Regions from separate parts of the Bacillus sp. JZ109 genome, predicted to be linked through region 1. Evidence: riboswitches for the same ligand, from Rfam matches in the RefSeq annotation. Region 1 holds a riboswitch; each other region holds the start of a gene.

The links. A riboswitch is a leader RNA that binds a small molecule or an ion and turns the genes downstream of it on or off. The one in region 1 is predicted to bind thiamine pyrophosphate.
Region 2: another riboswitch for thiamine pyrophosphate. It lies ahead of thiC (phosphomethylpyrimidine synthase ThiC); the one in region 1 lies ahead of tenA (thiaminase II).
Region 3: another riboswitch for thiamine pyrophosphate. It lies ahead of ylmB (N-formyl-4-amino-5-aminomethyl-2-methylpyrimidine deformylase); the one in region 1 lies ahead of tenA (thiaminase II).

Annotation. Positions count from the first base shown of each region.
Region 1 is NZ_CP096388.1:2,836,422-2,843,260, forward strand. It holds gene thiG (thiazole synthase) at 1-636, opposite strand, end outside; gene thiS (sulfur carrier protein ThiS) at 633-833, opposite strand; gene thiO (glycine oxidase ThiO) at 833-1,942, opposite strand; gene tenI (thiazole tautomerase TenI) at 1,926-2,543, opposite strand; gene tenA (thiaminase II) at 2,518-3,228, opposite strand; TPP riboswitch at 3,307-3,415, opposite strand; gene M1D94_RS15000 (monovalent cation:proton antiporter family protein) at 3,477-5,321, opposite strand; gene prpE (bis(5'-nucleosyl)-tetraphosphatase PrpE) at 5,556-6,290, shown strand; gene M1D94_RS15010 (RluA family pseudouridine synthase) at 6,303-6,839, opposite strand, start outside.
Region 2 is NZ_CP096388.1:3,122,536-3,129,374, forward strand. It holds gene M1D94_RS16480 (ABC transporter ATP-binding protein) at 1-394, opposite strand, end outside; gene katA (catalase KatA) at 801-2,252, shown strand; gene senS (transcriptional regulator SenS) at 2,279-2,476, opposite strand; partial or broken gene M1D94_RS16495 (BBE domain-containing protein) at 2,789-2,959, shown strand; gene thiC (phosphomethylpyrimidine synthase ThiC) at 2,996-4,768, opposite strand; TPP riboswitch at 4,901-5,008, opposite strand; partial or broken gene M1D94_RS16505 (Type 1 glutamine amidotransferase-like domain-containing protein) at 5,078-5,766, opposite strand; gene M1D94_RS16510 (spore coat protein) at 5,808-6,080, shown strand; gene M1D94_RS16515 (hypothetical protein) at 6,165-6,368, opposite strand; gene spo0M (sporulation control protein Spo0M) at 6,510-6,839, shown strand, end outside.
Region 3 is NZ_CP096388.1:2,472,716-2,479,554, reverse strand. It holds gene M1D94_RS13040 (bacillopeptidase F) at 1-825, shown strand, start outside; gene spoIIGA (sigma-E processing peptidase SpoIIGA) at 1,019-1,948, shown strand; gene sigE (RNA polymerase sporulation sigma factor SigE) at 2,011-2,730, shown strand; gene sigG (RNA polymerase sporulation sigma factor SigG) at 2,870-3,652, shown strand; gene M1D94_RS13020 (ABC transporter ATP-binding protein) at 3,800-4,594, shown strand; TPP riboswitch at 4,607-4,708, shown strand; gene ylmB (N-formyl-4-amino-5-aminomethyl-2-methylpyrimidine deformylase) at 4,796-6,076, shown strand; gene M1D94_RS13010 (YlmC/YmxH family sporulation protein) at 6,159-6,404, shown strand; gene pgeF (peptidoglycan editing factor PgeF) at 6,567-6,839, shown strand, end outside.

The DNA of each region.
Region 1 (6,839 bases):
TCCCGATACAGCCGTATTGAGCAGTACGCCATCCGCTCCAAGCTCCATTGCGTATGCCGCATCTTTAGGCGAGCCGATTCCAGCATCCACGATGACCGGCACTTTCGCCTGTTCAATAATAAACGACAGATTCAAAGGATTTAAGATTCCTTGTCCTGATCCAATCGGAGATGCACCCGGCATGATGGCATGAACGCCGAGCTCTTCCAGCTTTCTCGCCAGCACAACGTCATCCGACGTGTACGGGAGCACAATAAAGCCTTCTTCAAGAAGCTGTTCAGACGCTTTTAATGTCTCAACAGGGTCAGGCAGCAAGGAACGGCTGCATCCGATGACTTCAACTTTAATCATGTCACAAAGGCCTGACGCTTTCGCCAGCCTTGCAATCCGAACCGCTTCTTCAGCAGTGCTGGCGCCCGCTGTATTCGGCAAAAGCGTATATTTGGATAAATCAAGCTGTTCCAGAAAATTCGGCTGAGATGCTTCAAAGATGTTCATTCTCCGCACAGCAAATGTTAAAATATCAGACTCGGAAACAGCTACTGCTTCCTTTTGAATGTCAAACGATGGGTATTTCCCCGTGCCCAGCAGCAATCTTGATTGAAATGATTTTCCGCCAATTGTTAACATGCTCATCCGCCTCCTACAAAATGGACAATTTCAATGACATCACGATCACAAAGCTCAACCTCGTGATAGCGTTCTTTCCCGATTATTTCTTTATTTCTTTCCACGATAACAATTTTATTTTCAAGCTGATAAGACGCCAGCAGGTCTTGAATTGTACCTGTGTCTTTTTCCCACTTCACGTCTTTACCGTTCAGCTGTAGGATCATATCTGAATCGCCTCCTTGCGATCAATTCGGAATGCGTGCAGCCAGTCTTGGTTGACCTCTTTATTCATGATGAGGTCACTGATCAAAGCGCCCGTTGCGGGAGCAAGCAGGATCCCATTTCTGAAATGGCCCGCCGCAAATAAAATACGGCTGTCCTCAGGATGTCTGCCGATGTACGGTTTTCCATCCTTTGTTCCCGGCCGGAGTCCCGCCCAAAAACGATCCACCTTCATATTCTGTATAGCCGGCAGCATCGTTTTTGCTTTTTTCATAACCGATTCCAATCCGCCAAGATCCGGTGTTTCACTCCAGTCTCCCGGCTTCATTGTCGCGCCGACAACCAGTTTGCCGCTTTTTCTCGGTACGATATAGCAGTGATCATGGTAAAGCGTTTTTGTCAGCGGGATATCATCATTCCAAACGGACAGGCACTCCCCTTTTACAGGGAGAAAAGCATTGTTCAGTCCGAGCTGTTTAAAAAACATCCCGCTCCACACTCCGCTGGCAACGACAACATGATTAGCCCATACGTCTCCGCTAGGGGTCTTGATGAACAGGGCTTCACCGTCACGTTCGGCATGCAGGACGGGCGTATGCTCAAAAATCTCCGCCCCAAGCATTTTTGCTGCTTTCACATATGCCTTGCAAACAAAATAAGGCTCCACATGCACATCATCCTGAATAAAAGATGCACCAAAGATGTCACCAGACGCATACGGCTCTTTTTCTAACACCTCTTCTTTTGAATACCAGCTGACAGAGTCCAAATCGTCCATCTGTCTCAGCTGCAGCACATCTTCTTCAGAAAATGCAAGCTTAAACATACCGCCGTTATGCTGCCTGATATCCACACCGGATAATGCATAAAGCTCTTCTCCAAGACCTTTGTACAGACGCTGACTGTGCATGGCGAAATCAAAAAACGCGTCACGTTCCTCGCATTCGGCATGGGCGCCCAGCATTCCGGCAGCGGCACTTGTCGTTCTGCCGCCCATTGTTCCGCTTTCAAACAATGCGGTGCTTTTGTTTTCCTTTGCCAAATGATAAGCAATCGCGGAACCAATAATTCCGCCTCCAATCACCACTGCTTCATAATGCCTTTTCATAGCGCATCTCCTTTAGCTTGCGGGAATATCGTCTGGCTGCTTCCAAGGGCTCAGCGGAAGAGAAAATTCCTGACATAACAGCAATGCCGTCTGCCCCTGCTTGTTTTACGTCTCTTAACCTGTCCGGCGTCATCCCCCCGATGGCTATAACCGGGATGGAAATCCGCTGTTTGATATCTGACAGCAAAGATACTCCTCTGCCTTCAAGACCCTTTTTGCAATCCGTTTCAAACACATGGCCGAACAGCACGTAGTCCGCGTCTTCCTTTTCTGCTTGAACCGCTTCCTCCAGTGAATGCACCGACCTCCCGATATGAAGGTGTGGAAATCTGACCCTGACCTGCTTCGGTGAAAAGCTGCCGCTTGGCAGCTGCACGCGGTGAATAGTAGAGAAAAGCGCAATATCCACGCGCCCGTTCATCACCAGTTTTCGTTTATCTATACCGCCTTCAAAAATAAGCTCGAGCAGTTTCAAAATATCTGCCGCCGATTTTGAGCGTTCCCGAATATGAATAAAATCAACTTCATTCTGAATCGAAATGATGGTTCTCGCTAGCTCTTCTACCGGCTTGCTGTCATCCGTTATGGCGTGAAGCTCCACATTCCTCCACCTCTTTTATGGCGCTGTCAGACCAGCCTTCTTTTCGATAGGCCATTCCCCAAAATTGATATTCATAGTAGCTGGAGATGACAAAATTCTCTTTCATCTTGGCACGCACTTCCTCCGTGCTGTTTTCCGCCAGCTCATCAAAGCGGTTGATTTGCTCCTCAACCTGTTGTCTAAACCAGTCACCGCCGTACGTCCCAATCCACTTTTGATAAATCGGATGCCCAGGATCGCAATGCAGCAATTTCTCACCAACCTCGTAATAGAGCCAATAGCATGGCAGCAAGGCCGCTAAGATTTCTGCGAAATTCCCGCTCAAAACCGAACGGTACATATGGGATGTATAAGAATACGCAGTAGGAGACGGCTTAAACGCCTTACGCTCTTCCTCGCTGATTTCCAACAGCTCGGCAAACTCCCGATGAAGCGCCATTTCCGCCTCATATGTACCTTGGGCATGGCTTGCCATCCGCCCCGTTGTATAAAGATCCTTCGCATAAGCGGCGCCAAATGACTGCACCTTTGCAAAATGCGTTAAATAATAGGAATCCTGAAGTACGTAGTATTTAAAACGGTCAATCGGAAGCGTTCCGTCACCGATTCCTTGAACGAACGGATGGACAAAGCTCCCCTCCCACCATTCTGCGGCTGCACTGCGGCATTCTTCTGAAAACTTCACAAATCATTCCCCCTCTGAAAATAAAAAAACCACTTTCCCGCAAGGAAAAGTGGTTTGGAATTGGCATAGTAAAATAACACAAATACCGCTCCACTTCCCTACGCAGGTCTGAACCTGTTCAAGTTATGAGGGTCTAAAAGTCACACTTTTATCTCAGCCCTTATGAAGGACACCCCTAGTGGTTAAACGAATACATATTGAATTGTTCTGCACCTCTATATTAACACGAATCCTTATTTGGTCAAGATTTATCCTTCCAATGTTTTCTTAAGATCCGTTACGTACCCCCGAGATCCGGTGACAATTAAACGGTCTCCAAGTTTCAGCCTTGTATCCCCATGAGGAACGATGCTGTCCACACCTCTGAAGATCCTGACAAAGATGACGTCACCTGTTAAAGGGAATTCCCGTAAAATGACACCATCATATTTACTGTTCTCCATATTAATTTGATACAGCGAAGACTCTTGGTTCGTGAGCAGCTTCATGACGCCAGGCGCTTCAATCAGTGCGCGAAGCAGCGTTTTTGTCGACAGCAGAATAGAAAAGATGCTGATTCCCTGCTCCTTCAGGGCTGCTTCATGCTCCGGTGATCCTACGCTTGCAATGACTCTTTCTGTGCCTTTTTCTTTTGCAAGTAATGCAATGTCTGCATTCATATCTTCATTTCCTGTCGCCACAACGAGGATATCCGTTTCAAAAATGCCGAGTGATTCAAGCGTCTCGTGTTCATAGTCAGAAATTGTTTCAACAGCAAACACTGATTCTGACAGCTTTTCCTCCGCATTCTCTTGGTAGACGTGTACAACACGCACGTCATACTCTTCCTCTGGCAATTCAAGTGTAACAGGCAAAGTCATTTGATTGGCGCCAATGAACGTAATCGTCTTTTTCTCCTCCGGCTGCTCTTCCCGTTTGTATAATTTTTTAAAACAGATCGGCGTAAAAATACTTGCAATGACGGCTACTAAAATTAGCGCTCCTGACATATTTGCACTGATCACGTGAAGCTGCTGGCCGATTGTTGCAGCGGCAATCACGAGCGAAAGCGTTGATGTCAGCAGGAAACCAGACGCGAAAATGGTTCGGTTATCATACCACTTCTTTAAGTACATGACAGGAATGATTTTGCTGACTAACAGCGCCAGCAGCAGGAGCGGAATCATGATTAAAATTGTTTTATCCTGAAAAAGAGTCCAAATATCAAGCTTCACACCGACCATCACAAAGAAAATCGGTATTAAGAACCCATAACCAAATGAGTCCAGCTGCTGAACAAGTTCTTTGTTTGGCGAAAGCAGGGAAACGAGAACCCCCGCTAAGAAAGCGCCGAGAATATTTTCCGCCCCAAGTGATTCAGACAGGGCAACGAGTACAATAATTAACGTAAAAATGGCACGCGTCCCGATCTGGATCGTCCCTTTTGACATGGATTGAACAAAAGAGCGATGTTTGAAGACCCGGCCGAAAAAGTAAAGCACCACTCCGGCCGCAAACAGAATCATCAGGAGCCACATGTTTCCGCTGTCCTCTCCGTATAAAGAAGAAAAAACAGCAAGAAGAATCATCGTGGCCAAATCAGCAATAACAGCAACAAGCAAAATAATCTGCCCGATATTCGAATTCATGATCCGTTCTTCTTTTAATGTTGGAACGACAACGCCTAATGAAATCGTTGAAATAATCAGGGTCATCAAAAATGCATTTTGGATAAATCCGGCCAAGACGAACCCATAGGACAAGAGCAATGATAAAATAAAAATACCGACGAAAATAACAGATGCCGCAGCAAACGTATTCGGCGCTTCCTTGCCATTCGGCAGGAACTGCTTTTTCTTTCCTTTCTCAAACGACGAAAAATCAATTTCAAGCCCGCTTAAAAACATTAAAAAGATAAATCCGAGCATAGAGAGTGTCTGGAGCCAGGTGTCACCCTCCACAACTAAATTAAGGCCGCTTTTCCCAATTATCAGCCCCATAATGATTTCAGCAACAACAACCGGGATGCTGAGTTTAAACCGATGCAAAAGGATGGGTGTCAAAAATGCAACGATAAGTACAACAACTAAAGATGCGACAGATGTATGCGCCATAATCAGAACCTCCTTTTTAAGTCAGGGTTATGCTAGTTCTCACTCAGAGAACAAAACCTCATTTTTAAAAAACATAACGCGATTTTAACAAGGGTGATGATGAAAAATAAAGTGATAAGGTCTTAATCCTGTTTAGAAAATGATTCTTCTTCTATAATTTGCACATAAAAGCTTGTGATGACTCACAACACTTTGCTTCATAATAAATAAAACAATCGGTAAGGAGGATACCGCATGGCTTACGATATCATCAGCGATATTCATGGCTGCTATGACGAAATGACTGCATTAATCCAAAAGCTTGGCTATACAATCAAAAATGGAGTACCTATCCATGAAGAAGGCAGGGTGCTTGTTTTTGCCGGAGATTTAACTGACAGAGGGCCCAAATCGATAGAGGTCATCCGATTTGTAGCCGGCGCTTACGAAAAAGGCGCTGTGCGTTATGTCCCGGGAAACCATTGCAATAAATTATATCGTTACTTAAAAGGAAATCCGGTAAAAGTGATGCATGGTCTCGAAACTACAGCGGCAGAGCTTGAGGAACTTTCTAAAGATGAGAGAAAATCAGTCAGCGAACAGTTTATGAAGCTGTACGAAACAGCGCCGCTTTACGACATCTTACATAATGGAGAATTAGTTGTCGCCCATGCTGGCATAAGAGCTGACGATATCGGCAAATATACCCGGAGAGTGAAGGACTTTGTGCTTTACGGTGACGTGACGGGTGAAACATATCCGGACGGCAGACCCGTCAGACGTGATTGGGCGGCAGCCTATAACGGAAAGGCTTGGGTGGTATACGGTCATACACCTGTGAAAGAGCCTCGGAAGGTCAAGCGCACCATCAACATTGATACAGGCTGCGTGTTCGGAAATCAACTGACAGGCTTTCGCTTTCCAGAAATAGAAACCGTCTCTGTTCCAAGCTCCCTGCCTTACGACGAATCAAGATTTCGCCCCATATAAAAAAGGAGAGAATCAATGATTCTCTCCTTTTATCAGTTTTCTCATATCCTGAGGCAGTGGAGCATGAAACGTCATGTTCTCCTGTGTCAGCGGATGGATAAACGAAAGATGCTCGCTGTGCAGAGCCTGCCGGCCAATTTCCTGTCTCGTTCCGCCGTACAGTGTATCGCCGCACAACGGGTGCCCGAGATAACTCATATGAACACGAATTTGATGGGTTCGTCCAGTCTCAAGCTGCAACGTCACCGAGGTCATATCGTCATTTGCACATGTGACGTAAAAATGCGTAACAGCCTTCTGGCCGTCTGGCGTTACCGTCCGTTCAATTATACTGTCAGGATGTCTGCCAATCGGAGCATCGACTGTTCCCTCCATCTGTGCCATCCGCCCGTGAACCACTGCCGCATACCGGCGTTTCACAAGGCCGTTTTTTTGCGCAGACGATAAAATGGAGTGGGCAAATCGATGCTTGGCAACAAGCATGACACCTGATGTATCCCGGTCTAACCGGGTGACAAGATGAACTGTCGCCCTCACTCCGGTTGATTG
Region 2 (6,839 bases), 290 kb from region 1:
ACAGCTCGCGCGGATATGCTTTTTCCGATCCTTTCAATCTGACAATCTCGATCAGTTCATCCACCTTTTGTTTGACTTTTGGGTCCTTCAAATTCAAGTCGGCTGCAATATTCTGCTCAACAGTCAGCCAAGGAAAGAGGCGGTGTTCCTGAAAAATAAATCCTTGCTGAATACCCGGAGCTGTTACGCTGCGGCCGTTAATTTCCACACTCCCGTCATATTCAGAATCAAGCCCTGCAATAATCTTTAACAGGGTGCTTTTTCCACACCCGCTCGGTCCGATAAGCGTTAGAAATTCGCCTGGTGCGATTGATAATTCTATGTTCTCTAAGACCGTGTTTTTGCGGCCCTCTTGAACAAATGCCTTTTCTTTGATGCTGATGGTCACAGCCACTTTTATCCCTCTCTTTCTGCCAACCCCGCCTTCAAAAAAACAAAAAGGCCCCCATCTCTGTTCTTGTAGAGATGAGAGCCTTCGGCGGTCCGATCAGCTGCCCAATTGTTTTTTTGTTTGAATAACATGTTAATTCAAATTATTCCGATATGTCAACTCTTTTTTAAATACGATTTTTGATATCCTTGTTTATCACTTACTCTACTTGTTTCGCAAATAGAGAAGGAAAAATTATTTCTCCAAAAATTATTAAGTGTCATAAAAAGCTGTTACAACAAGGTTTTTCAACACTTTCGATACTAGATATCGATTAATAGAGATAACTATTTTATAATAATTATAAAATAATATTGACTTTTTACTTAGAGATGATATTATGTTCTTATAAATTCCAAGAGGTGATAACATGAGTTCAAATAAACTGACAACTAGCTGGGGCGCTCCGGTTGGAGATAATCAAAACTCAATGACTGCCGGTTCTCGCGGACCAACTTTAATTCAAGATGTACATTTACTCGAAAAATTGGCCCATTTCAACCGAGAACGTGTTCCTGAACGTGTTGTTCACGCCAAAGGAGCAGGCGCACACGGATATTTTGAAGTGACAAACGACGTAACAAAATACACGAAAGCCGCTTTCCTTTCTGAAGTCGGCAAACGCACACCGTTGTTCATCCGTTTCTCAACAGTTGCCGGTGAACTTGGCTCTGCTGACACAGTTCGCGACCCGCGCGGATTTGCTGTTAAATTTTATACTGAAGAAGGAAACTACGACATCGTCGGCAACAATACGCCTGTATTCTTTATCCGCGATGCGATTAAGTTCCCTGATTTCATCCATACACAAAAAAGAGATCCAAAAACACACCTGAAAAACCCTACGGCTGTATGGGATTTCTGGTCACTTTCACCAGAGTCACTGCACCAAGTGACAATCCTGATGTCTGACCGCGGAATTCCTGCGACACTTCGCCACATGCACGGCTTCGGAAGCCATACATTCAAATGGACAAATGCCGAAGGCGAAGGCGTATGGATTAAATATCACTTTAAAACAGAACAAGGCGTGAAAAACCTTGATGTCAATACGGCAGCAAAAATTGCCGGTGAAAACCCTGATTACCATACAGAAGACCTTTTCAACGCAATCGAAAACGGTGATTATCCTGCATGGAAACTATATGTGCAAATCATGCCTTTAGAAGATGCAAATACGTACCGTTTCGATCCGTTTGATGTCACAAAAGTTTGGTCTCAAAAAGACTACCCGTTAATCGAGGTCGGACGCATGGTTCTAGACAGAAATCCGGAAAACTACTTTGCAGAGGTAGAACAAGCGACATTTTCACCTGGAACCCTCGTGCCTGGTATTGATGTTTCACCGGATAAAATGCTTCAAGGCCGACTTTTTGCTTATCATGATGCACACCGCTACCGTGTCGGTGCAAACCATCAAGCGCTGCCAATCAACCGCGCACGCAACAAAGTAAACAATTATCAGCGTGATGGGCAAATGCGTTTTGATGATAACGGCGGCGGATCTGTGTATTACGAGCCTAACAGCTTCGGCGGTCCGAAAGAGTCACCTGAAGATAAGCAAGCAGCATATCCGGTACAAGGTATCGCTGACAGCGTAAGCTACGATCACAACGATCACTACACTCAAGCCGGTGATCTGTATCGTTTAATGAGTGAAGATGAACGTACCCGCCTTGTTGAAAATATCGTTAATGCTATGAAGCCGGTAGAAAAAGAAGAAATCAAGCTGCGCCAAATCGAGCACTTCTACAAAGCGGATCCTGAATACGGAAAACGCGTGGCAGAAGGCCTTGGATTGCCGATTAAAAAAGATGCTTAATGGAGAAATGCAAAAACCCGCTGTAGTCAGCGGGTTTTTTTATATTTAGTTACACATTGCGTATGCTTCTCATCAATCTTCATATAAATTTCTTCCATGAGTTCCGCGCTGTTTATAATCTCTCGTTTGTTTTTTTCAATCAGCAGCTCAAGCGGCAAAATCTGATTCCCGTAGGTTTTTCGCTTCCTGAATCGTTTTCTCCCCTTTTCTTTTTTGACTCCCATCAATAATCCCTCCTTTTTCATACAAAAAAGGCCCTTATCTAAAAGATAAGAGCCTTCGGTGTCCCGATCAGCGCGATAAATTTGAAAAATTTGTACTGACCATGTTAATTCATACAATACCGACCTGTCAACTATTTTTTGAGGGTATTGATACTATATCAGATTGCATCCCCGCTTTTTCCTTATACACTCTTATCCCCTGACGCATAAGCTAGAGAAACTAGAATACGAGAGAAAGAGATGTGGGTGTGTGGAAAAGACAAAATTGACCGGACGTATCGTGACACGGGATGATCCGGACTTTCGAGTTAAACGATGGGAGACTACGTAAATTGGCCAGATATCAAAATCAGAAACTGGCCAAGAACATATTACGGCGAAAACGTTGAACGACTCCGCCGTGTCAAAACGAAATATGATCCAGAAAATGTTTTCCGCTTTGAACAGAGTATTCCTCCGCTTCGACGCTCTCTGTTTTTCTAAAAAATGAAGATGGAGCATTCTCCATCTTCATCTTATTTATTGATATAAATTGCTTCCCGTATCGACAAACTCTTTTGCTTTTTCTTTTAATCCTTTATTTATGGCTTCTGCTTCACTGAGATCGTTTTTCTTCGCATAATCCCGAATATCCTGTGAAATTCTCATGCTGCAAAATTTCGGACCGCACATGGAACAAAAGTGAGCGGTTTTTGCTCCTTCAGCAGGCAGGGTTTCATCATGGTATTCAAGGGCTCTCTCCGGATCAAGAGATAAATTAAACTGATCCCGCCAGCGGAATTCAAAACGGGCTTTCGATAACGCATCATCCCGGATTTGCGCTCCGGGATGCCCTTTTGCAAGGTCCGCAGCGTGCGCAGCGATCTTATATGTAATGACTCCTTCACGAACATCATCACGGTTTGGCAGCCCCAAATGCTCCTTCGGCGTTACATAACAAAGCATTGCTGTCCCATACCAACCGATCATCGCCGCTCCGATCGCTGAAGTAATATGGTCATATCCCGGCGCAATATCCGTTGTCAACGGCCCCAATGTGTAAAAAGGCGCTTCTTTACAAATGTCCATTTGTTTATCGACGTTCTCTTTGATTTTATGCATCGGAACATGTCCAGGACCCTCAATCATCACCTGAACATCATGCTTCCAGGCAATTTGCGTCAGCTCTCCAAGCGTCTCTAATTCAGCAAACTGCGCTTCGTCATTGGCATCAGCAATTGATCCGGGACGCAAACCATCCCCAAGTGAGAAAGCAATATCATACATTTTCATAATCTCACATATTTCTTCAAAATGTGTGTATAAAAAGCTTTCTTGATGATGAGCCAGACACCACTGCGCCATAATCGCTCCCCCGCGTGACACAATACCAGTTGTCCGTTTGGCAGTCAGCGGTACATACCTAAGCAAAACACCCGCGTGAATCGTAAAATAATCCACTCCCTGCTCTGCCTGCTCGATTAGCGTATCACGATAAATCTCCCACGTTAAATCCTCCGCTACGCCGTTTACTTTTTCAAGCGCCTGATAAATCGGAACAGTTCCCACAGGCACGGGGCAATTGCGGATAATCCATTCACGCGTCGTATGAATATCTTTTCCGGTAGAGAGATCCATCATCGTATCCGCTCCCCAGCGGATGGCCCACGTCATTTTTTCCACTTCTTCTTCAATGGATGACGTAACCGCTGAATTCCCGATATTCGCATTAATCTTCACATGAAAATTCCGGCCGATAATCATTGGCTCACTTTCAGGGTGATTAATGTTTGAAGGAATAATCGCCCGGCCGCTGGCTACCTCGTCTCTGACGAATTCAGGAGACACATGCTCACGAATGGCGATAAATTCCATCTCAGGTGTAATGATCCCCTTTTTTGCATAGTGCATTTGTGTGACATTTTGACCTGCCTTCGCCCTCAGCGGTTTCCGCTTTAATCCTGGGTAGCTTACGTTTGGATTTGCTTTTTTATAACCGTTATCTTCTGGTTTTATAGCCCGACCTTCATACTCTTCCACGTCACCGCGCTCTGTGATCCATTTTTGGCGGAGCGGCTTTAATCCTTCTTGAATATTAATGGTTACTTCAGGGTCCGTATACGGTCCGCTTGTATCATAGACACGCACAGGCGCGTTTTCCTCTTCGCCGAACGATCCCGTCGTCGGACTCAATAGGATCTCCCTCATCGGCACTTGGATGTCCGAAGAAGAACCCTCCACGTATACCTTCTTGCTGCCTGAAAAACTTGACATAATGGAAATGTTGGCTTGCTGCACTGAATTGTTTTGCATTACTTTTCCTTCCCCTCTCTACGTTTGAAAGGACAAAATCAAGCCCATAACCAGCACAAAAAACCGGATTCATATAAATGAACCCGGTTACAGTCAGAAAGAAACATATTATTGCCCAGCAAGACAATAACAAAAACAATTCCTCTACTTCCCCACGCTGGTACGAACCAGATCAGGTCCAAAGGGTTAAGAAGCTTACCTTCTCTCTCAGCCCGAAAGCGGGCACCCCCAGTAACTATTGATTTCGCACTCATCTTATCATAAAATCAATCTGAAAAAAAGAGGAATATAGATAATATTCAGCCAATTTCACCCTAAATATTTGACCGGCAACGGAATTTCAGCTATTTCATGTTCAGCCATCATCACCCGATATGCCTTTCCTTCCGACCTTGAACTCACAGTCTGAAACAGCTGATCATTTATGAAATGGAGAGCAGCCCCATCATCCGCTGCATAGCCACTGCATAAGAACTTGTTAGATATCAGCTGGTGGTATGCCGGTCTCCGATCCTTTTCCCCGTCATAATGGGGACAAAAGCTCCCTTGCAAAAAACCTAAACTTTTCAAACTTGTCAGCGGTCCGGCTGAATCCGTCACCCCTTCTTCAAACCAGCAGATCGCACCGGCACTTAATCCAGCCAAAACCACACCGTTCTTCCATGCTTCCCTGAGAATCTGGTCAAGCCCCCACTCTTTCCATAACACAAGTAAATTCCGCGTATTTCCCCCGCCAACATAAATCACGTCCATTTCCATAACAAAAGAAGCTACATCTGTTGATGGCGGCTTAAACAAAGATAAGTGAGACGGCACACAATCCAGTGTTTGAAATGCATGATAAAACCGCTGAATATAGTTTTGGGAATCTCCGCTCGCCGTCGGCAAAAAACAAATACGAGGCTGCTCTCGTTTTGATTGAGGATATATTGATCGAGGGACAAATTATCCGGCTCAATCGAAAAACCCCCGCCCCCCATCGCTATAATCTGCTTCATCATCACATCCCCCAACAAAATTTGTTGCTTATTATAGCATTTTGTATAGAAGCAAGAAACAAAGCCAAATACTTTCTTATCAGGAGCTGCTAAAAAAACAAAGGAGGTGGTTTCCCATTGAACAAAGTCTTTGTCCCAAAGATATTCTTGATTTGTTAACAACAATAAAAACCAGCATTAACAAATACACTGTCGCAATAACAGAAGCCGAAAATCCCCACATCAGAAGAGCATTGCATGATCAATTAGATACAGCTGTGTATCTCCATGATGAACTGTCAGATTTTCTGTTAGAAAAGGGGTGGCTCGGGTGAGCAATTTCAAATCGATTCACTTTTATCTTGTAGCAAAAACCACAAAAAGAGACGGGATCTCAAAGATGAGATGCCGTCTCTTTTTTATTGCTCCACTCTTCTTAAAGCCTCGTTTACCGTTTCTTTTATAAACGCGTCTTCACCGCTTAATCGGTCTAAACTGAGATCGCCGTTTCTCAGCCTTTCGGAAATATTGTTTATATCCTCCTCTACTGTGATTTGCAGCTCACCAGCCAAAAACATTCTGTGTAATTCATCTGCAACCAAACTTTCTTTATTCACTTCCATCCACTCCTTTATTTTCAATATTATTCTTAGTCTGTCCCTAGGCCGAGACGAATAATAGGAAAAAAGTATGAATCAAACGAATCTTTTTTCCTCCTTCTTACGTATATCTGTTGAGAAAAAAGAAAAAGGGGAAGATCTAACATGTCATTTTTTAAGAAGCTTGCGGCAAGTGCCGGAATTGGAGCTGCAAAAGTAGATACAATTTTAGAAAAAGACGCATATTTTCCAGGAGAAGAAGTACAGGGAACGGTACATGTCAAAGGTGGAAAAATCGCTCAGGACATCCGTTATATCGATTTACAGCTTAGCACACGGTATGTCATTGTAAAAGACGATGAAGAGCACCGGAAATACGCTACAATTCATTCTTTCCGGGTCACTGGTTCATTTACCATACAGCCTGGTGAAGAGCATCAATTTCCGTTCACATTCACTCTGCCTCTAGATACGCCGATCACTGCAGGGAAAGTA
Region 3 (6,839 bases), 360 kb from region 1:
ACTTCACCGACAGACAAATCATACACAAATAAGGATAGCGTCACTGTAAAAGGAAAAGCTTCTCCTGGTACAACGGTACACATTTATAATGGAGAGAAAGAAGCAGGAGAAACGAAAGCTGCTGCGGATGGCACGTTCCATGCAGGCATCACACTCAACAAGGGTGAAAATGAGCTGACGGCAACCGCATCAACTGACAACGGAACAACGGATGCCTCCAGCCCAATCACGGTCACGCTTGATCAAGAAAAGCCTGAGTTAACGCTGGACACTCCAAAGGATGGCGGGAAAACAAATAAAGAAACGCTGACTGTCAAAGGGGCTGTATCCGATGACAATCTGAAAGACGTCAAGGTGAATGGCAAAAAAGCAACAATAACTGATGGTTCATACTCAGCCCGTATTCTTTTGGAGAATGGAAGCAATGAAATCAAGGTGATTGCTACAGACTTAGCAGGCAACAAAACGACGAAAAAGGCTGTCATTGATGTCAATTTTGACAAGCCTGTCATTTCCGGCTTAATTCCGGGAGAGGATAAAAACTTAAAAGCCGGTGAATCTGTGAAAATCGCTTTCTCAAGCGCTGAGGATTTAGATACAACGTTTATCATTCGTATGCCGCTGACAAATGCAAGAGCGAGTGTGCAAAACGCCACCGAACTCCCGTTAAGAGAAATTTCTCCGGGAAGATATGAAGGCTATTGGACAGCCACTTCTTCTATTAAAGCAAAAGGAGCAAAAGTAGAAGTGATCGTCCGAGATGATTATGGAAATGAAACAAGAAAAACTGCGAATGGAAAACTTAATATCAACACAGAAAATTAAGTGGAAAAAAGCTGCCGTCATTGGCAGCTTTTTTTATATCCTCTCATTATACTTCCTCGACAAATTAAGCAGATTTCCCTGAAAAATTGTATTTTCCTCTCAACATTAATTGACAGACTTTCCCACAGAGCTTGCTTTATACTTATGAAGCAAGAAGGGGAACAGCGTGAGGCAAGAAAGAAAGGAGTCAGATGTGAAAATCTATTTAGATGTCATTTGGCTGTTAAACTTTTGTTTTGATGCACTTTTGCTTTTGCTCACGGCATTTATTTTAAAACGGCATGTAAAAAAAAGAAGACTGGTAGGCGGAGCGTTCATCGGTTCCAGTATTGTCCTTTTGATGTTTACTCCTTTTTCGCCGATTGTTGAACATCCGGCTGGGAAGCTAGCTTTTTCAGTTGTGATTGTGGTGGTGACATTTGGCTTTAAAAGATTTCGGTTTTTCTTTCAAAATTTGTTTTCCTTTTATTTTGCCACTTTTTTAATGGGGGGAGGAATTATCGGAGCCCATTCTTTGCTGCAGTCAAATTCTATTGTTCAAAACGGTGTTATGATTACCAATCAAACAGGGTTTGGAGACCCGATCAGCTGGTTGTTTATTGTTGGGGGCTTTCCAGTATTATGGTTTTTTTCTAAAAGAAGAATTGAAGATATTGAAACAAAAAACATTCAATATGAGGAACGAGTCAGCGTGCAGGCAGATTTGGGCAGCCAAACACTTCATGTCAGAGGCCTGATTGATTCCGGTAACCAGCTGTACGATCCTCTTACAAAAACACCGGTAATGATCATTTACATTGATAAACTGGAGCCGATTTTCGGAACAGCCGAAACGATGATCATTCGAAACACAGACCCATTGGAAGCCATCGAACAGCTCGATGAATCCTTTCGCTTTTTAGATAAAATGAGGTTGATTCCATACAGGGGAGTTGGTCAGCAAAATCAATTTTTATTATGCGTTAAACCGGATCACGTAACGATTATGACAAAAGAAGAAATGATTTCTGCAGATAAATGTTTAATCGGCATCAGCACAACAAAGCTGTCGGCAGATGGAGAGTTTGACGCGATTATTCATCCGAAAATGCTTTCGGGAAAGGCTGTCAAACACGTTTCATAATGTTCGCAAATGTCCGTTACTTATCATACTCAAACGGCGTGACATTTAGAAGGGAGAGGAAGATGAAAAAACTGAAATTACGGTTGACGCACCTCTGGTATAAGCTGCTGATGAAACTTGGGCTGAAAAGTGATGAAGTCTATTACATAGGCGGGAGTGAAGCCCTGCCGCCTCCATTATCTAAAGATGAGGAGCAGGTTTTGTTAATGAAGCTCCCAAACGGCGATCAGGCGGCGCGCGCCATTCTAATTGAACGCAATTTGCGTCTGGTCGTATATATCGCCCGTAAATTTGAAAATACGGGAATTAATATAGAGGATTTAATCAGCATCGGTACCATCGGTCTAATCAAAGCTGTGAATACATTCAATCCAGAAAAGAAAATCAAGCTTGCTACCTATGCCTCCCGGTGTATAGAAAATGAAATCCTGATGTATTTAAGAAGAAATAACAAAATCCGTTCAGAGGTTTCCTTTGATGAACCGCTTAATATTGATTGGGACGGCAATGAGCTTTTGCTTTCTGATGTGCTCGGCACTGACGATGACATCATCACTAAAGACATAGAAGCTAACGTCGATAAAAAGCTCTTGAAAAAAGCGCTTGAACAGCTTAATGAGAGAGAAAAGCAAATCATGGAGCTGCGGTTTGGGCTTGTCGGTGAAGAAGAAAAAACCCAAAAGGATGTAGCGGATATGATGGGGATTTCTCAGTCTTATATTTCGCGGCTTGAGAAAAGAATTATAAAAAGATTGAGAAAAGAGTTCAACAAAATGGTGTAAAAAATTTTATGGTTAGAACCCCTTGATTTTACAGGGATTTCCTGATTTCGACAGTTTTTCGGTCTGAGTGAAGTGCATATTTTTCCCACCCAAGGAGATACTTAACGTTGTACAGCAGCTCCTGTAGGGAGGGAAAAAAGTGTCGAGAAATAAAGTCGAAATCTGCGGGGTGGATACCTCCAAATTACCAGTACTCAAGAATGAAGAGATGAGAAAGCTGTTTAGGCAGCTGCAGGATGAAGGCGATGATTCAGCAAGAGAAAAGCTTGTAAACGGGAACTTGCGTCTTGTCTTAAGTGTCATTCAACGATTTAATAACAGAGGGGAGTATGTTGATGACTTATTTCAAGTCGGCTGCATCGGACTAATGAAATCCATTGATAATTTTGACCTAAGCCACAATGTTAAGTTTTCAACATACGCTGTACCTATGATTATCGGAGAGATCCGCAGGTATTTACGTGATAATAACCCGATCCGTGTCTCAAGATCACTCCGGGACATCGCTTACAAGGCGCTTCAGGTAAGAGAGCGGTTAATCAGTGAGACAAGCAAGGAGCCGACTGCAGAAGACATCGCAAAAGTTCTTGAAGTACCGCATGAGGAAATTGTATTTGCGCTTGATGCCATCCAGGATCCGGTTTCTCTATTTGAACCGATCTATAACGACGGCGGAGACCCGATCTATGTGATGGACCAAATCAGTGATGAGCGTAATACAGATTCACAATGGATTGAAGAGCTGGCTTTAAAAGAGGGCATGAGAAGGCTGAACGATAGGGAAAAAATGATTTTGAGAAAGCGATTCTTCCAAGGGAAAACCCAAATGGAAGTCGCCGAGGAAATCGGAATTTCTCAAGCGCAGGTGTCCAGACTTGAAAAAGCGGCTATCAAACAAATGAATAAAAATATTCATCAATAATGAAAAGCCTTTAAAACGATGTTGTTTTAAAGGCTTTTCTATTGATTACGGATGGTTTACGTTTTGGGAAAAGTAAGGTATCCTAGTTCGTACAAAGTTTTATGAAAATTAAAACAATTATAAAAGGCAATAAAGAGGAGGACCACGATGATTTTGCAGCTTGACAATGTCTCACTAAAACGGAATGGGAAATGGATACTGAGAGATATTCATTGGAAGGTGGAAGAAAAGGAAAATTGGGTGCTTTACGGCCTAAATGGCGCCGGGAAGACAGCGCTGTTAAATATGCTTTGCTCTTATTATTTTCCAACATCAGGCGAGATGCAGGTGCTTGGCCATGAATTTGGCAAAACAGAGCTTGGGGAAAAGCTCAGACGTAAAATTGGCCTCGTCTCAGCAGCTCTTCAGCAAAAATTGTATCCGGGAGATTCAGCCTTTGAAATTGCTTTGAGCGGAGCTTACGCTTCGATTGGGTTATATGAAACGCCAAGTAAGAAAACCAGGGAAAAAGCGATTGGTTTGTTAGAGGACTTGGGAGCAATTGAATATGCCGATCGCCGCTATGAAACCCTTTCTCAAGGGGAAAAACAAAGAGCGTTGATTGCTAGAGCACTAATGGCCGATCCAGAGTTGCTGATACTGGATGAACCAGTCACAGGACTGGATTTTATTGCCCGGGAAAAGTTGTTAGATACGATTACATACATTGCAAACAAAGAAAATGCACCATCTATCCTTTATGTGACTCATCATGCTGAAGAAATTTTGCCTGTCTTTGATAAAGCCCTTTTATTAAAACAGGGAGAGGTCTTTGGATCCGGAGAAATAAAGGAAATGCTTACTGATCAAATACTTTCCGCTTTTTTTGATACGCCAATCCATGTATTATGGAATCAGGATCGGCCGTTTTTAACTAGAGCTGAGCCGATAACGAATGCCTGACAAATATATATATATTCATCCTAGGGGTGCTTTGCGAAGCTGAGAGAGACTTTGTCTCAACCCTTTTGACCTGATCTGGATCATGCCAGCGGAGGGAAGCGGTGAAAAGCGGAGTACATCGGACTCCGTTTGTTTTTATTAAGCCGTTTCATCACATTTGAAACGGCTTTTTTGATTTTAAAGAATAGGAGCGGATTTACATTGGATCAACAAATAGACTCTTTGCAAAAAAAAGTGGAAGAACATAAGGAGGAGCTTATTCAGCTTGCGAAAACGCTGATTTCTTATCAAACACCTGCTCCGCCTGCAAGAAATACAGAGGGCATTCAGTCATGGATTGCGGGATATTTAAATGAATTGGGATTCTCGATCGACAAATGGGATGTGTACCCTGGAGATCCCAATGTTGTAGGGAAGCTAAAAGGAACAGATTCAGCAGATTATTATAGCCTGATTATCAATGGCCACGTAGATGTGGCAGAGGTAAAAGAGGATGAAGAATGGGAGCATGATCCATTTCATCCAATTGAAAAAAACGGTCTCTTAATCGGTCGAGGCGCTTCCGATATGAAGGGCGGAATGGCGTGTGTGTTGTTTGCTGTCAAATTAATTCGTGAAGCCGGCATTGAGCTTCCCGGTGATCTGATTCTGCAATCGGTTATCGGGGAGGAAGTTGGAGAAGCCGGCACGCTTGAATGCTGCAAGAGGGGCTACCACGCTGATTTTGCAATTGTCGCTGATACGAGCGATATGCATATTCAAGGCCAAGGCGGTGTTATTACAGGCTGGATCGAAATCAAAAGCAGTCAAACATTTCACGATGGAACGAGACGGAATATGATTCACGCAGGCGGAGGAACATTCGGAGCAAGCGCAATTGAAAAAATGGCGAAAATCATTGCGGGGCTCGGTGAACTTGAGCGCCACTGGTCTATTATGAAAAGTTATCCCGGCTTTAAACCTGGAACAAATACAATTAACCCGGCTGTTATAGAAGGCGGCAGACATGCGGCTTTTATAGCGGACGAATGCCGGCTGTGGATCACTGTCCATTTTTATCCAAATGAAACCCATGACCAAGTGGCAGCGGAAATAGAAGATTACGTCAATCGGCTGAGTGACAGTGATATTTGGCTTAGGGAAAACCGCCCTGTATTCAAGTGGGGAGGCTCATCTATGATAGAAGACAGAGGAGAAATTTTTCCGGCATTGGAAGTTGACCCTGGCCACCCAGGCGTCTTAGCGCTAACTGCCTCTCATCAGAAAGTGAAACGGGAGTGTCCAATTATTGACGTTTCTCAATCAGTTACAGATGGCGGATGGCTGTATGATGCCGGTATTCCATGCGTAATATACGGTCCTGGAGATCTGCACAATGCACACTCTGTGAACGAGAAGGTATCGATTGAGCAGCTAGTAGAGTATACAAAAATTATACTCGATTTTATCATCAGCTGGTGCAGCCGGAAAAAAGAGCAATGACATGAAAATTTCTTCTTGCTGACAAGGTTCAGCCTGCCCGTTCATATACTTGAACAAAAGGACGGAAAAAGGACGTGATGGAATGATCAGCATTTCAGAATTTCAGGTAAAGGATGTCGTCAATGTCTCAAACGGAAAAAAGCTGGGGAGTATTGGTGATATTGATATCAATGTGACCACTGGTAAAATTCAGGCGATCATACTAGGAGGAAATGGGAAAGTTCTCGGATTTTTTGGAAAAGAAGAGGAATTGGTCATTCCATGGCGAAATATAGTAAAAATCGGGGAAGATGTAATCTTGGTCCGATTAAGTGAACCACATGCATAAACCTGCTTGTCTGCCGCAGATTGGCAAATGCCGGAAGTCTCGATTCTTCCGGCACATTTCATTTAGAAATATGCAAATCGGCGCTCAACGTATGCAGTAAGATGTGGTAAAATAAGTGGGAAATTCCGCTTTTTTAAATGTTTGTCGAAAGGTTGGATCATCATGAATACATATCACCCATTCAGTCTTACCACACCCTCGACACTCATGATACAAGACTGGGCTCAAACGAATCAAAACAACAAAGAGGTCATTGCCGGATTTACGACAAAAAACGGCGGTGTCAGCCAAAAGCCTTTTGAATCGTTAAATACAGGATTGCACGTTCATGACAAAGATGCAGATGTAGTTAAAAATCGTGAATATATTGCCGATATGTTTAATACTGATTTGCAGTCTTGGGTATTCGCTGATCAGACACATGATAATCGCGTT